One region of the Clostridium sp. BNL1100 genome, then DNA from elsewhere that is predicted to be linked to it. Evidence: a T-box and tRNA genes for the amino acid it is inferred to sense, from the RefSeq annotation. Region 1 holds a T-box; the other holds one or more tRNA genes.
The links. The T-box of region 1 lies ahead of pheS (phenylalanine--tRNA ligase subunit alpha). A T-box ahead of a tRNA ligase gene usually reads a tRNA of that ligase, here a tRNA-Phe.

Region 1 (8,368 bases):
TTGCAGGCCGTGCTGACTGGAATGACACACTTAACCTTGATACCGGTAAGGGTGTTGCAGAAAGTGTATTTACGTCTATGCTTTATTGCAGGGCATTAATAGAAATGATTGAAATACTGGAATTCTTAAAAAGGACGGATATGATAGGAAAATATTCCAACATGTATGAGGATATGAAGAACGCCATAAACGATACCTGTTGGGATGGAGAATGGTACAAGAGGGCTTTTGATGATAACAGTCAGCCTCTTGGCTCAAAGGAAAACAAGTTCGGTAAAATATTTATAAATTCCCAGTCATGGGCAGTTTTAAGCAAAGTAGCGGAAAACGGAAGAGAAGAGCAGTCAATGGAATCCGTCGAAAAGTATCTAAATTCAAAGTACGGGATTGTAACCATGTATCCTGCTTACACGGAGCATGACACCACAAAAGGCGGAGTAACGACATATCCTCCGGGAACAAAGGAAAATGGGGGGATTTTCCTTCACACAAATCCTTGGGTAATGATTTCAGAGGTAATGCTTGGCCACGGAGATAAGGCTTTTATGTATTACAATCAGATTTTGCCGGGCAAAAGGAATGATGATGCGGAACTTTATGAGGTCGAGCCTTACGTTTATTGCCAGAATATTTTGGGCAAAGAGCATCCTCAGTTCGGAATAGGCAGAAATTCCTGGCTTTCAGGAACGGCTGCTTGGAATATGGTAGCTTCCAGCCAGTACATACTGGGAATAAGGGCAAACTATGATTCACTGACGGTTGATCCGTGTATTCCTTCAAGCTGGAATGGTTTTAAAGCTACAAGGGTATTCAGGGGTGCTACCTATAATATAGAAGTACAAAATCCAAACAGGGTTTGTGCAGGGGTGGCAAAGATAATTGTAGACGGCGTTGAAGGGGAAAAGATTCCTGTATTTGAGGCGGGAACAGAGCACAACGTAGTGGTTGTAATGAAATAAGATAATTAAAAGGGAGTGCCGTTGAGGCACTCCCTTTGCTAATTCCTTTCTTTTGAGCAGAATCCATAAATCAAAACAAGTAATGAAATAATGAATTGAACCCCAAGCAAGAGCTTTAAGATGGGATTTATATCACTTAAAATCCCTCCATGGCTTCCGCCGTACGTCCTTTGGATTATGTATGCATCATTCAAGGTTATTACTGTCATTAATTCAAACATACATACAAACAGCAGAGCAATTCCGAATTTTATCATAGATAATCCGGTTTGGGATATTCTATATACATGTTGGGGAAGATCAGCTTGTTCCACAAGGTCTATATGACAGTCACTGCACTGTGTATAACCGTTTTCATATTCTACTTTACATTTTGGACAAATCATTATTGCAACCTCCTATAAAGCTTATATTTCTATCGACGAGATAAGATCTGCTTTTCTGCTTTCATTATCGGAGAGGTTTTTCTTTAGTTCCTTTCTGTTGGTTTCAAGAATTCTTAATGTTTTATTTATTTTATCCATAAGATTTCTTAGACTTTCAGCATCACTTCGTATCCTGTCTCTTACTTTTAAATCTGTAAAAATATTATCAAACCAGAAATCAACAGCTCTGGTAGTAGAATCGATTTCGGAAGAAAGGTACGAAGCCTGTAGATTCACATCCTTTAGTTCATTCTCGAAAGCCTTAACTTGAGAGTTCAATATATTGAAATTTCTTTGAGCTTCTTCAATATGGTTGTATTTTGCCGAATGAGTTAAAATTCCTCCATCCAGCCATACATCGAGCGTAGCAAGGTCTTCTGCCTTATTGAGATGCTCCATGGCATTGTTAGCTGTAATCAAAACATTGTTACCGGCTCTAATAGCTTCCTCTGCCTCAACCAGCTGCCCGGAAAGGAATTTATGTTCCTGCCCTAGTTCCATGTACGTTTTGTATGACTCGGCTGAGATATTGTTTTTTATTGATTCCTCACGTTTTGCCAATTCATCCTCTACTGTGCGTTTCAATTCGTAAAGTTCAGACAGCTTCACATTTAGTTCTGATTCTTGCTTTAACAATACACATACATTTTCAGTAGCCCTGTCATAATCCATTTTTGCAGCAAACATTTCTTGGGTTTCTTTATTTACTTTTCCCTCATATTTTCCTAAAATTTTTCGTAGAGAGTTTGCTAAGGAATCCTTTTTTATATTTTCCACATCCAGGGATTCAGCTTCAAATTTATGAAGAAGAGTATTCACATTGGCCTTAGCATCAGATACTTTTCCACGAATATTTTCCATTCTATGTTCCAGTACAGGTAGCACTTCGAGACGGTCTTTTATTTCCTGCAATTGCTTGTTGTCCATTTTAATCCCTCCAGTTATTTAAAATTATTATAATATAAAGAACCATATTCTCAATTTTTAGGTAATATGTATAGGCGGTGTATCAACAACATATATTATTTTTTTCAATACACTTTCGTTTTTCTCATAATAATCACTGTCCTTCAAGATACTAAGACTGGTTCCGTAATCTATAAGTCCTCTTGAAATAATTGTGCCTTTTCGTATAAGAATACTGTCAACCTTTAATATATTTCTCCAGAACTGCTTTGATCTTCGTAAATCTATATCCTTGCCGTTTTTAAACTTCAAAACATAGTGAAGGTCAACTTTTGAAATGGATTTTCTATTGTATGAACAGTAAACCTCAGCATTATTTACATCCTTCCAACTATATATTCGGCTTTTATTAAAAAAGCCTTCGTCCGAGATTATCTCATTCTCACTTACTTTTGTATATGTAGAAAAAAGCTGAATTACTAGTATTAAAAAAATAACTGAAATAATCAGAAAGACTTTCTCAATGCCCAGTCTTGTTATGGTTTTGTATAGTATAGGAGGATAAAAACCTGCTTCTTCACGAGAAATAATTATACAAAATATAGCAAAACCATATAAGAAAAATACCCATTTCAGGAATCCTGAACTAACAAACAGTAAATCTCCCGTTGACATAAATGTTTTTTGTTGAATAAAAATAAAAAGATTGTAAAGCATAATTAAAATTATAGAAATCGGTGCACCTGTAAATACACATTTTAACGTAAAGCTAATTTTCTCTGCAGCATCCATGAAAACCTCATAAATTATAAAATATTTCCCATCCATTATATAATCTGGAAAAGCTGTAGTCAAATAGAAACAAGCAAATTTGTGCCTTGATTGTTTTAGTTTAAGTTGCTATAATACCTTTATATATGTGGTTTTGAAATTATAATTCAATTGCAATGATGGAGAAAAGTAAGCGAGAGACGAGTATTTCAGAGAGAAGGTATCACCGGCTGAAAGTACCTTTATTATACGACTTGCCCAAGTTCCCTCCGAAGCTGCAGCTTTGAACCGTGATATGTTTTTTATCATTTGTAGAGGCTGCCGGTTAAAACCGTTATATTTAAAAAAGAGTCCGGGTAAGTTTATCCGGAAATCCGGGTGGTACCGCGAAGATATCCTTCGTCCCTTTATTGGGGCGGAGGTTTTTTATTTTGTGACAGTAAGTAATGAAAGGAGATAATAGAAGTGATTGAAAAAATCAGTAATTTAAGAGATACTGCCATTGGTAGGATCAAGGAAGCTGTCAGCAGTGCAGAGGTAGAAGAACTCAGAGTAAAGCTGCTGGGCAAAAAAGGTGAATTGACTGAAATGCTAAAAGACCTCAAGAATATGGATATTGAGGAAAGAAAGCAGTTTGGGCAGGAAGCAAATGCATTGAAAAACGAATTAACTGAGATAATTGAAGGAAAATTCAAGGAGCTTAGTGTAAATGATGTAAAGAAGTCTTTATCCAACGGGTCAAACTTTGATATATCTTTACCGGGTACTAACTTCAAGCTCGGCTCTTTGCACCCTGTAACTATTGTACAAAAGGAAATAGAAAGAATATTTACGGGAATGGGCTTCAATATAGTTGATGGTCCTGAGGCAGAGGAAGAATTCTTTAATTTTGAGGCATTAAATATACCAAAGCACCATCCCGCAAGAGATATGCAGGACACATACTGGTTGGAAAACGGCTCTTTGCTGAGAACCCATACATCTCCATGCCAGGTTAGGGCAATGCAGAAGTACGGAGCACCTCTCAAGGTAATTGCTCCGGGAAGATGTTTCAGAAATGAAAGTACTGATACTTCACATGAAAATACATTCTTCCAGTTGGAAGGAATGATGATTGATAAAAACGTATCAATTGCAAATCTCATTTATGTAATGAAGTTGCTTTTGTCCGAAGTGTTTCAGAGAGATGTTAAAATAAGGCTTAGACCAGGGTTTTTCCCATTCGTTGAACCGGGCTTTGAACTTGACTTGAACTGTATGATCTGTGGCGGAAAAGGCTGTCCTACTTGTAAGCATTCAGGCTGGATAGAATTACTGCCTTGTGGAATGGTTCATCCTAATGTACTCCGCTACGGTGGCATAGACCCTGAGGAATATACAGGTTTTGCATTCGGACTTGGACTTACAAGACTTGCAATGATGAAATATGGAATAAGTGATATCCGTGTTCTTAATTCAGGCGATTTAAGGGCTATGGAACAATTTTCGGTAAGATAGGAGGGAAAAAGATTGAAAATATCATTAAACTGGATTAAAGATTATGTTGATTTAGAAGGCATTGATATAAAGGAATTATGGTATAGGTTTACCATGTCCACAGCTGAAGTAGAAGATGTGGAGTTTGTAGGACAGGACATAAAAAACGTAGTTGTGGCTAAGGTTTTAAGCGTAGTTCCCCATCCTGAATCCAAAAAGTTGAAAATTACACAGGTAGATTCCGGAGATGGTGTAATTCAGATTGTTTGCGGAGCTCCTAATGTAGCCGAAGGAATTCTGGTGCCATTGGTAAAAATCGGAGGTTCTGTAAATAAAATACCAAAGATAGGAAAGGCAAAACTTGTAGGAGTTGAAAGCTTTGGTATGCTGTGTTCTGCTTCAGAGCTGGGAATCAGTGATGATCACAGTGGGCTTCTTGTACTGGACGGCGATTATGCACCGGGAACAGATATAAAATCAATAATTGATATTGATGATGTAATTATTGAGATAGACAACAAGTCACTTACAAACAGGCCTGACCTCTGGGGACACTATGGAATTGCCCGAGAAATCGCAGCTATTTACGGCAGAGAGCTAAAGCCAATGAACCTTGATAGTCTGGAAGGTTCCGGGGAAAAGGCAAAACTGGATATAAGTGTTGAAGATACAGAGAAATGCCTCAGGTATTCAGGACTCAAAATAGATGGTGTAAAGAAACTGGAAACTCCGTTGAATATGAAGGTAAGGCTTTTCTACTGTGGAATGAGATCCATATCTCCATTGGTTGATTTAACCAACTACCTTATGCTTGAAATGGGCCAGCCAATGCATGCATTTGACAGCAGACAGGTGGAAAGCGGTATTGTTGTTCGTTCTACAAAAGAACCAACAATGTTCAAGACTCTTGACGGCATTGAGAGAAAGCTCCCAGAGGATGTACTGCTCATTTGTACAAAGGAGCGTCCTGTTGCAATAGCAGGTATTATGGGTGGGGAAAATTCAGAGGTACTGGATGACACCACCTCAATATTGCTGGAATCTGCTACTTTTGAGGGTTCATCAACCAGAAAAAGCTCAACCAAAATAGGACTTCGTACAGAAGCAAGTGCAAGGTACGAAAAAATGCTTGACCCAAATATGACAGTTCAGGCAATACAAAGGTTTGTAAAACTCCTTCGTGATATGCAGCCTGATATACAGTTTGCATCAGCTTTAACAGATGTTTATTGTAATAAGCTTGAACCAATTGATATAGAAATAACCAAACCGTATATCGACAAGTATATCGGAAACACCCTGACTACCGAAAAAATGGTTGAGATACTCCGGGCTCTGGAATTCAAGGTTGATGCGGACGGAGATACTTTCAGAATAAAAGTTCCTACCTTCAGAGCAACAAAGGATATAACTATGAAGGTAGATATAATAGAAGAAATAACAAGGGTTTTCGGTTATGATAACATTCAGCCTCAGACTCTTGATATTGCCTTGAAACCGCTGCAATATAATGAAGAAAGACTTCTTGACCACAAAATAAAGGAACTGCTTTCAGAAAGATTTGGTGCTTCCGAGGTCAACAGCTATATATGGTATGACAATACTTTCAATTCAAGAGCAGGTATTGAAACAAATGCACAGGTAAAGGTTCTGAACCCTCAGGCTCAGGATTCCAATACTTTGAGGGACAGTATGGTTCCCGAGATGCTTTCATTTGCTGAAAAAAATGAAAAGACGTATGACGATTTTTCATTGTTTGAAATCGGAAGTGTATTCAAAGCTGCAACCCCAAAGGATAAATGTGAACAGCATAAGAATATATGTGTTTTGGTTGCCAGCAAGATTAAAAGTGAAGACGAGCTTTTCTATGAATTGAAAGGAATGCTCTCCTTTATTGCCAAAACGGTAAAAAATATTGATCTTGAATTTACAGCAAGTACATGCGGAAATAACTGGGTTCATCCTATGAAATCAGTTGATGTGAGCTTTAACGGGAATATGATGGGATACATTTCGGTAGTTCACCCGATGATTAAGAAAAACATCGGCAAAAAACTGAACATTGCAGTCTTTGAGATAAACAGGGATGTTCTCCAGAGTATTGAACAAAAACTGGTTAAATACAAGGAACCGTCCAAATATCCGGAAGTTCTTCTTGACTACAGCTTCCTGGTTGACACTAGTGTAACATTTGACAAGCTGATGCAAGATATCAGAGGCTTCAAGTCAAAGGTACTAAACAGTTTTGAGTTTGTTACAATATACAATGGAAAAGGCTTACCGGAAGGAAAGAAGAGTATGACTTTCAGATTTGTAATCGGTTCAGCTGAAAAAACCCTTTCCAGTGAGGATATAAATGAATTTGCAAACAGTCTGCTGAATTATATGGCGGGAATTGGTTACACCCTCAGATAATGTTGCAGTAGTTACTGATATTAATTAATAAAAGCACATTAGCGAAAAGCCCTATTTACATTGGTTTCCAGCTAATGTGCTTGCTTTTTATTTATATATTTATTCTTGATTTTTCAACTGATTTTCATAAGCTTCAATCATTCTCTTAACCATCTGTCCACCAATAGGGCCGCCTTCAGAGCCATTCTGTTTTGCTGTCAAATCTCCCTTGTAGTGGTCGTTGTTCTCTTTTGTAAATTGAGTCCTGCCAATTTCAGCAGCACACTCCATCTTAAACCTTGTAAGAGCTTCTCTGCTGTCTTCCACAAGTGGTGTTTTAGGTCTCGACATAATAATTCTCCTTTTTGTTCATATTATTAACGGAAACATTCCGTTTAAATGTAGTTTTATCAACATTGCCGATTTTGTTACATGTAAATATTACTCGAATTGGTTCAGAGAACATTTCTTTTTATTATAAAAAAAGGAAATATAACTTTAATTTACTAGTACCTAATGTTATACTAGTAAAGATAAAATTCTTTAGCAAAGAGCAATTTAGGAGGGTACTTATGGAAAGAGTAACATTTGACAGCTCCAAAGCTTCCGGCTTTGTAAGCGATTACGAGATTAACTATTTCGAAGGCTACGTAGAACAAGCACACAAAATGCTTCACGAAAAAAACGGCCCTGGAAGTGATTTTTTAGGATGGGTTGATTTACCTTTAAATTATGATAAAGATGAATTTGCACGTATAAAGAAGTCAGCTGAGAAAATCAAATCCGATTCAGATGTGTTGATAGTTATAGGAATCGGAGGTTCATATCTTGGTGCAAGAGCAGCAATAGAAATGCTTTCACATTCTTTTTACAATATGCTTCCAAAGGATAAAAGAAAAACCCCTGAAATCTACTTTGTAGGAAACAACATTAGTTCTACTTATCTTTCTGACCTATTGGAATTAATAGAAGGTAAAGAAGTATCAGTTAACGTTATATCAAAATCAGGTACAACTACTGAACCTGCAGTCGCTTTCAGGATATTTAGGGAATACATGGAAAACAAGTATGGCAGACAGGAAGCTCAGAAAAGAATATATGCTACTACAGACAAGGCAAGAGGAGCTTTAAAGAAACTTGCTGATGAAGAAGGCTACGAGTCCTTTGTAATACCTGATGATGTAGGCGGCAGATTTTCAGTTCTGACAGCTGTTGGACTTCTGCCAATTGCTGTTTGTGGTGCAGACATTGATATGATTATGAAAGGAGCTCTTGACGCATACAATCAGTACAAGGACTTTGATTTCAAAAACAATGACTGTTACAGATATGCAGCTGCAAGAAATGCACTCTATAACAAGAATAAAACTATTGAAATTATGGTTAACTATGAGCCATCACTTCACTTCTTTACAGAATGGTGGAAGCAGCTTTACG
Region 2 (8,368 bases), 1.0 Mb from region 1:
AAAGACAAAGTAAATTTCATTATCTGTTTTAGGCATGGTTTTTATAAGCTCAATAAGTACTGCACAGCCGCTCCTGTCATCCATTGCCTTTGAAACGGCAAAATCCCCCTGAACATGAAAATCGCCTGTAAAGCTGGCTGTATCTCCAACCTTTACGTATTTCTCAGCTTCCTCTTTGCTGGTGCAGCCGATATCAATATACATTTTTCCAAGTCTGAGATCCTTCATGCTTTCAAGTTTCTCTTCTGCATTTATACAACCCACTGTGCCGTTTTTAAACCTCACTCTTTGTGCAAGGGAATTGAACGCTGATACTCCCCCTAAATTGGAAAACCTTATAAATCCTTTATCATCAATAAAGGTAGCTATGACACCAATTTCATCCATATGGGCCGCAAATAGGATTTTCTTCTTTTTTCCTTTTTTTACTGCAATCAGATTTCCCATTGCATCAACTTTTATTTCATCAACATATTTTTTTATTTCAGAAGTAATTATTTCTCTGATATCTTCTTCATTTCCGGATACACCAAAGGCCTGTGTAACTGTTTTTAATGTTTCCTGCATTTAAATCCCTCCAATTTTGTTAACTCACCTGTCTCTATACTGCTGCCATGTTTTTTATAAAATCCTTATCTTTGTTCATTTCATTTAATGCCGCAAGTGTAAGTCTTTCTACACATTCAAAATCACTTCTGCTCATAACAGAAACGGGAGAATGTATATACCTGCAAGGAACAGAAATTGATGCCGTTTTAACACCACTACCAGTTCTTTGTATCTGTCCTGCATCATTTCCACCTGTTGTGGTCTGTTTATATTGAACTTTTATTCCATTTTTAACTGCCGTATCATATAAAAACTGTACCAGCTTTCTGTCGCTGTAACAGGTTCTGTCTACCAGTGTAAGAGCTGCACCATTACCTAGTTCTGTAGAAAAATCAAAGGGTTTTACCTCGGGAACGTCGGCACAAGTAGTTCCTTCCAGAACAAGGGCTACATCCGGCATAATTTTAAATGCCGCTACTTGTGCACCTCTAAGTCCAACTTCTTCCTGCACTGTAAAGCACGCATACAAATCAAACTCAAAGTTATACTTTAAAACCTCCATAAGTACTGCACAGCCTACTCTGTCGTCCAGTGCCTTTGCCTTTATACTGTCTTTCCCAAGTTCTACATAATCACTGTCAAAGGCTATAAACTCTCCCAAAGGAGCTAATTTTTCGGCTTCTTCCTTTGTTTCCGCTCCAATATCTATATATAAATCCTTAATTTTAGCTATCCTTTCCCGTTCTTCAAGACTTTGCTGATGTAGCGGCTTTGCACCGATTACACCTTTGAGTCTTTTTTTACCAATTACCACTCTTTTACCGGGCAAAATTCTACTGTCAATACCCCCAACAGGTTTGAATTTTAAAAATCCTTTTTCCATATAACCCGAAACCATGAATCCTACTTCATCCATATGGGCTGAAAGCATAACCTTAAGCCTGCCGCTGCTGCCTTTTTTATAAGCAATAATATTTCCGATTGTGTCAACCTCTATAGAATCACACAATCCATTAATTTTATTTTTAATATATTCTCTCACTTCATTTTCATTTCCAGATACACCATTTAAATCTGTAAGTTCTTTTATCAACGTCATACAATCCTCCACAAGCCTTACTGCCGTAATATACTATTTATGATATGATTTAATCAGATAGTCTTTCATTGCAGAACTTTCTCTAATTTCTCACTGCTAAGTCTTAAAAACTCCGTTATTATTCTGGCCGTATACTTTATATCTTCCAAATTAACAGTCTCTACAGCAGTATGCATATATCTGACCGGTATTGAAAGCAGAGCGGTAGGTATTCCGCAGCCGCTGACCTGAGTTGCCCATGCTTCAGTTCCTGTATCCCCTGATTCAACCATTTTTTGAAAAGGAATGCATATATCTTTACCAAGTTCAAACAGCTTTTCAACCATTCCCTGATGGAGGTTTGGGCCTATCGATATTTCAGGCCCTTTTCCCGGGGTTGAGGACACATCCTTTGAAAGATCAGGTATGTCTCCATGGCATGCATCAATTACTATTGCAGCATCCGGCTTCAGTGCAAACGCTGCGGTTGTGATACCTACAAGACTTGTTTCTTCCTGAGTTGAAGCCATAAATATGATATCATTTTCATGGTTTATATCCTTTAGAGACTGTAATATTTCCATCAAACAAACAATACCGGTACGATTGTCAAAAGACTTTCCGCTGGCTTTGTTTTTGTTCATTAAAGAGAAGCTTGATTTAAAGGATACAACATCGCCAATTGAAACTACTTTTTTAAGATCTTCCCCCTTTAGTCCTGTATCCACACGTAAATCCTTTATTTTTACTGCCTTTCCTGCATCCTCCGGCTTCATCAAATGAGGCGGCATTGCTCCTATTATACCGGGGATATCCTCTCTGCCGTGTATTATTACTTCCTGTGCCAGCAATATTTTGCTGTCTATACCTCCAATTGAGCTTATACCGATAAAGCCCTTATCGTCTATGGAGTTGACCAGAAAGCCTATTTCATCACTGTGTGCGGTAATCAATATCTTTTTTGCCGACTTATTAAAACCTTTTTTCAGGAAAACTACATTGAAAAACTTATCTATTCGGACTTCGTCGCAGTAATCCTTAAAGGTTTCAGCAATTTTTGCAGCTGCTGTTGCTTCAAAGCCTGCTACTGCCACAAGTCCTGACAAATACTCCAAACAATTTGCTATTTCCATTCTTCTGATTCCCCTATTTTTATTTGATCTGTTATTAATCTTTTATATAATACTAGCAAAAAATCATAGATTTTCCTAGAGAATTGTAAATCTTAAAGCACTAAAAAAATATTTATTAATAAATTTATAATATTACTATTGACTTAATTTAATTTTTTTATTATACTAAAACTCGTCCTTTCGAGGGCCTTTAGCTCAGTTGGTTAGAGCAACCGGCTCATAACCGGTTGGTCCGGGGTTCGAGTCCCTGAAGGCCCACCAATTAGTTTGTTAGTGTTTTAAAAAACACTAACAATCTTGCCCAGATAGCTCAGTCGGTAGAGCAGGGGACTGAAAATCCCCGTGTCGCTGGTTCGATTCCGGCTCTGGGCACCAAAAAAGAATTTTTCGTCTACAAAACGAAAAATTCTTTTTTTATTTTCAAAGCCATATCTTCGTCAAAAACATCGTCAGGAGCAAATACACTCCAATACTTATCAAAATATAAGGCCAGACAACCTGAATGATAGCTATAAAAATTGCTAAAATGTCTTTGAATGATTCTCTTTGTATTAATTTCATATTCTTACTCCCTACCTCAGGTAATTGTCAAGCAAAATGACATGCAACTTTATGGTTTTGTCCAACATCTTTCAATTCCGGTACCTGTTGTTTGCAAATATCGCTGCACTTTGGGCATCTTGTGTGAAAGCGGCAGCCGGACGGAGGATTTGCAGGGCTGGGCAAATCCCCGGATAAAACTATTTTTTCTCTTTTAAGTCTAGGGTCAGGCAGTGGGACGGCCGATAAAAGGGCCTTTGTATACGGATGAAGCGGATTATCATAAAGCTCTGTTTTGTCAGCAATCTCAACAAGGCAGCCAAGATACATTACTGCCACCCGGTGTGAAATATGCTTTACTACGCTTAAATCGTGTGAAATAAATAAGTAGGAAAATCCATATTCTTTTTGAAGATCAGATAAAAGGTTTATTATCTGTGATTGAATGGATACATCCAATGCCGAAACAGGCTCATCGCATACAATAAATTCAGGATTCAAGGCCAAAGCCCTTGCAATACCGATTCTCTGCCTCTGCCCTCCTGAAAATTCATGGGGATATCTGTCAATATGAAAGGTCAGCAGTCCGCACTGTTCCATAACCTTTAATACACGCTGTTTTAAATTCTTTTTTTCACAAAAACCGTGTTCAAGAAGTGCTTCACCAATAATTTCACCAACTGTAAGTCTGGGATTCAAGGAGCTGTACGGGTCCTGGAAGACAATCTGAATTTTGGGCCTCAGCTTTTGCATTTCTTGTTTCTTAAGGTCAAATAATTCTGTTCCTTTAAATAAAACCTCTCCTCCGGTTTTATCATGTAGCCTCAGAATTGTACGGCCTACGGTGCTTTTTCCGCATCCCGATTCGCCTACCAACCCCAGAGTTTCACCCTTATTTATTTCGAAGGATATATCTTCTACTGCTTTAACGTGTCCTACCGTTCTCTGGAATACTCCTCCTTTTATGGGAAAGTACTTTTTCAAATTTTTTACCTCAAGCAAAGCTTCACTCATCTTGTCACCTCCCCAAACAATGTACATGCAACGAAATGGTCATTTCCCATATCAATCAGCTTTGGAAAACCTTGTTTACAGACATCCTTGCACATTTTACACCTATCTGAAAAGTAACAGATTTCAGGTAAATTAATAAGGTTCGGTACCTGTCCGGGTATTGTATAAAGCCTGTCACTTACAGTAGTTATACTCGGTTTTGATTTTAGAAGCCCTATTGTATACGGATGCATGGGATTCAGATAAATGTCGTTTACATTTCCCTGTTCAATTATTCTTCCTGCATACATTACTATTACATAATCCGCCATTTCGGCTACGACCCCAAGATCGTGTGTAATTAACATTATGGAAGTCCCGAATTTTCTCTTTATTTCTTTAAGCAAATCTAGTATTTGTGCTTGTATTGTAACATCCAAAGCTGTTGTCGGTTCATCTGCAATCAAAAGTTCGGGATTGCAGGAAAGTGCCATGGCTATCATGATTCTCTGTCTCATACCTCCGGATAATTCATGGGGGTAAGAGTCATATATGCCTTCTGCACGAGGTATTCCAACAGTTGAAATCATTTCGATTGCTTTTTCCCTTGCCTGTTTTTTTGTTAAATTTTCATGAAGTATAAGTGATTCTGCTATCTGGTTACCAACTGTAAAAACAGGATTTAATGAAGTCATAGGTTCCTGAAATATCATTGAAATCCTGTCTCCGTTTATTTTCCTCATTTCACTCTGGGATAGTTTTACAAGATCCTGACCATTGAAAATTACCTGTCCCTCAACTATTTTTCCCGGTTCCTGTATTAATCGCATAATAGAAAGAGACATGACACTCTTTCCACAGCCGGATTCACCAACTATGCCTATCGTTTGTCCTTTATTAACCTGAAAGGAAACGCCGTTTACCGCTTTAACAACACCTGCATCAGTATAAAAAAATGTATGTAGATCTTTAATTTCCAAAAGTTTTTCAGACATAAATGCTTCTTCCTCCTACTTTTTCATTTTAGGGTCAAAGGCATCCCGTAGGCCGTCACCCACAAAATTAATTGCAAGAACTATGGTGAAGATACATATTCCCGGTGGTATCCAAAGCCATGAGCGGAGAATGAAATCATTGGTATCTCTTACTGCCTGAACCATGTTTCCCCACGATGGGAACGGCATAGCCACGCCAAGTCCAAGAAAAGATAATGCAGATTCCATCAATATGGCATCACCTATCCCAAGAGTTGCAGATACAATTATACTGGGGATAACATTAGGAATAAGGTGTCTTACTATTTTTCGCCTGTCCTTGAGTCCAAGTGCTTCTGCTGCAATCATATACTCCTGTTCACGTAAGGTAAGAATCTGTCCGCGAACCAATCTCGCCATTACAGGCCAGCTGAGAACTCCTATTATGAACATTACGAAATATATCCTGCGTTGAGGAGGTATATTTAAATCAGACATTATTGCACCTATTATTATTACAACAGGCAAAAATGGGATACTAAGGAATATATCAACAAGCCTCATAAGCATATTATCAATTTTACCACTGTAATAGCCTGCCAAGCCTCCTATAGTGGTACCCAGGAGTATTTCCAGGAGTACAGCAACAAAGCCTACGGTTATGGAGATTCTCCCTCCATACATCAAGCGTGTTAAAATATCACGTCCGCTGCTGTCAGTACCCAATAAATGCTCAGGCCCCGGTTTAAGCTTTGCCATAATTATGTCTGTTTTCAGTAAAGGATATTTAGAAAATACCGGCCCGTAAAAACATATAATAATAAGAAAAGATATCAAGAATAATCCCACTATTGCCAGTTTGTTTCTTTTAAATTGTTTGATAGCCATAGTCCAAGGTGTCTGAATATTGTCTCCTTTGTTGCGTTCCCTAGTATCCAGTATTTTGAGTATAGCTACAAAAATCAAGGAAACAAATGCAACTATAACCAGGAGCTTTGCACCCGGCCCGGTCTGAGACGTAATATCACTGGTTTTAAATATAGTTTTACCATCACCGGTTTTTAATTCAAGGAGTATGGTACCAAAAAAATCAGTTATGGATGTCTGACTGTTGGAAAGCTGTACTCCATATGATATTACAGCACATATAACTGCCCCCAAAGCACCTGAAAGTGCTTTACTGCTTTTACGTAACTGATAGTACGCTAATAAAGCAATAGCAGCAATAAACAATAAAAATGTTACAAGCAGTGGAACAGAAGTGCTTGTAAATACATAAGTCTGTATGTTTTCAGTAAGCTTGTGAAGCTCTTTTCTTTTGAACAGCGACGTTATAAGATTAAACCCGTTTATTGAACTATAATCCTTAAATGTGAGAAATGGGAGTATATAACACAAAACTGCTGCAAACAATGATATCATCGTAAATATTTTTATCTTCATTTTTCTTTCCACCTCACTTTAGCTTAACTCTGGGATCAACAATTGCATAGAAAATATCCGAAAGCAGATTTCCCAGAAGGGTAAGTACAGCAACAAACAGTGAAAATCCCATCAAAAGCGGATAATCTCTTTTTGTCACTGCTTCCAGTGCAATTTTTCCTATACCCGGAATACCAAATATACTCTCTGTTATGATTGCACCTGAAAATAATCCCGGAAGTGAAAGACCAATGAGAGTAACGATAGGAATCAATGCATTTCGCAATGCATGTTTATATATAACCACCTTTTCACTGAGACCTTTTGCTCTGGCAGTCCTTATATAATCCTGTTTTACAATTTCAAGTACAGCAGTTCTTGTGTATCTCATCATAGACCCGGCACTTATTAATGCAAGTACTAGAACCGGTAGTATCATATGTTTCAGCCGGTCAATTATAAACGCAAATCCTATATAGTTGGAACCCGGCGTATTTAAACCCGCCAGTGGCAGAATATGAAGGTTTACGGCAAAAACTTTTATTAATATATATCCAAGGAAAAAGGATGGAAAGGAAATTCCGATTAGTGCTAAAAAAGTAAAAATCATATCAGTCTTTGAGTATTGCCTGGTAGCAGAAATAATACCTATAGGTATTGCAATAAGCAGCTCCAGAATAAAAGCCACAAGCGCAATACTGAAGGAATTCCATACATATGTATTGATTACGGTAGAAACAGGCTTCTGGTATGTAAATGAATCACCAAAGTCAAAATGAACGGCACCTTTAATCCATTTAAAATACTTGAGATAAATGGGGTCGTTAATCCCGTAAATATCTTTAAGATGTTGAATCTGCTGGGGTGTCATATGTGTGGATGAAACTTTTGAATCAATAAAATTTCCGGGAACCAGATTGATTATTAGGAATAATATTATGGAAACTCCAATTATAATAGGTATCATCTGAAGGATTCTTCTGGCTAAGTAATTCCACATGTTACAACTCTCCTGTCGTTTGTTAATTTGGGTTAAAGAGAATGTCCGTTCATTTTAATGACGGACATTCTCAAAAACATATGTGAAAATTTCTTACTTTCCAATTTCGGCTTTATATAAGTTATAGAAAAAATCCCTGAAAGATGAAAGTTCATAGTTCTTTATTCTGGAGTTGGCTACCCACATGTCACTTCTCTGATATACAAAAAGTACAGGTAAGTCGTTATTCAATATTTTGTAGAGTTCCTTGTAAATAGGCTTTCTCTTTTCTGTGCTTATTTCGTTCAGACCTTCTTCGCACAGCTTATCAACTTCGTCATTTTTGTAATTGTAATAGTTTTGAGTTGCGTTTGATTTATATGCATTTGCTAATGAATTATCAGGATCCGGAGTAAGTCCGTTAGCCATAAAATAAGCTTCCAGCTGCTTTTTGGTTGCCTTTTGCTGAAGAGTCGGCCAGTCAAGATTCTCAACAGTAACATCTATCCCCAGCTTTGCATAATCGTCCTTCATAACCGGAACCATGATGTCCGTTACAGGATGAGGGCTCATACAGGAGAACTTGATTTTAAACTCTTTACCATCTTTTTCACGTTTTCCGTTGCTGTTTAGCTTCCAGCCTGCTTCATCCAACAGCTGTCCTGCTTTATCCAGATTATATTCATATGTATTGCAGCCT

Region 2: it has a tRNA-Phe gene. The T-box ahead of pheS (phenylalanine--tRNA ligase subunit alpha) is inferred to sense a tRNA for this amino acid. The anticodon was not compared.

What each region holds. Positions count from the first base shown of each region.
Region 1 is NC_016791.1:1,400,380-1,408,747, forward strand. It holds gene CLO1100_RS05905 (glycosyl transferase) at 1-959, shown strand, start outside; gene CLO1100_RS05910 (hypothetical protein) at 998-1,345, opposite strand; gene CLO1100_RS05915 (hypothetical protein) at 1,367-2,311, opposite strand; gene CLO1100_RS05920 (hypothetical protein) at 2,369-3,082, opposite strand; T-box leader at 3,229-3,471, shown strand; gene pheS (phenylalanine--tRNA ligase subunit alpha) at 3,527-4,558, shown strand; gene pheT (phenylalanine--tRNA ligase subunit beta) at 4,571-6,952, shown strand; gene CLO1100_RS05935 (alpha/beta-type small acid-soluble spore protein) at 7,052-7,282, opposite strand; gene CLO1100_RS05940 (glucose-6-phosphate isomerase) at 7,504-8,368, shown strand, end outside.
Region 2 is NC_016791.1:2,407,670-2,416,037, forward strand. It holds gene CLO1100_RS10035 (M42 family metallopeptidase) at 1-567, opposite strand, end outside; gene CLO1100_RS10040 (M42 family metallopeptidase) at 602-1,648, opposite strand; gene CLO1100_RS10045 (M20/M25/M40 family metallo-hydrolase) at 1,714-2,760, opposite strand; tRNA gene CLO1100_RS10050 (tRNA-Ile) at 2,945-3,021, shown strand; tRNA gene CLO1100_RS10055 (tRNA-Phe) at 3,060-3,135, shown strand; gene CLO1100_RS10060 (dipeptide ABC transporter ATP-binding protein) at 3,349-4,314, opposite strand; gene CLO1100_RS10065 (ABC transporter ATP-binding protein) at 4,311-5,288, opposite strand; gene opp4C (oligopeptide ABC transporter permease) at 5,304-6,155, opposite strand; gene CLO1100_RS10075 (ABC transporter permease) at 6,724-7,689, opposite strand; gene CLO1100_RS10080 (ABC transporter substrate-binding protein) at 7,783-8,368, opposite strand, start outside.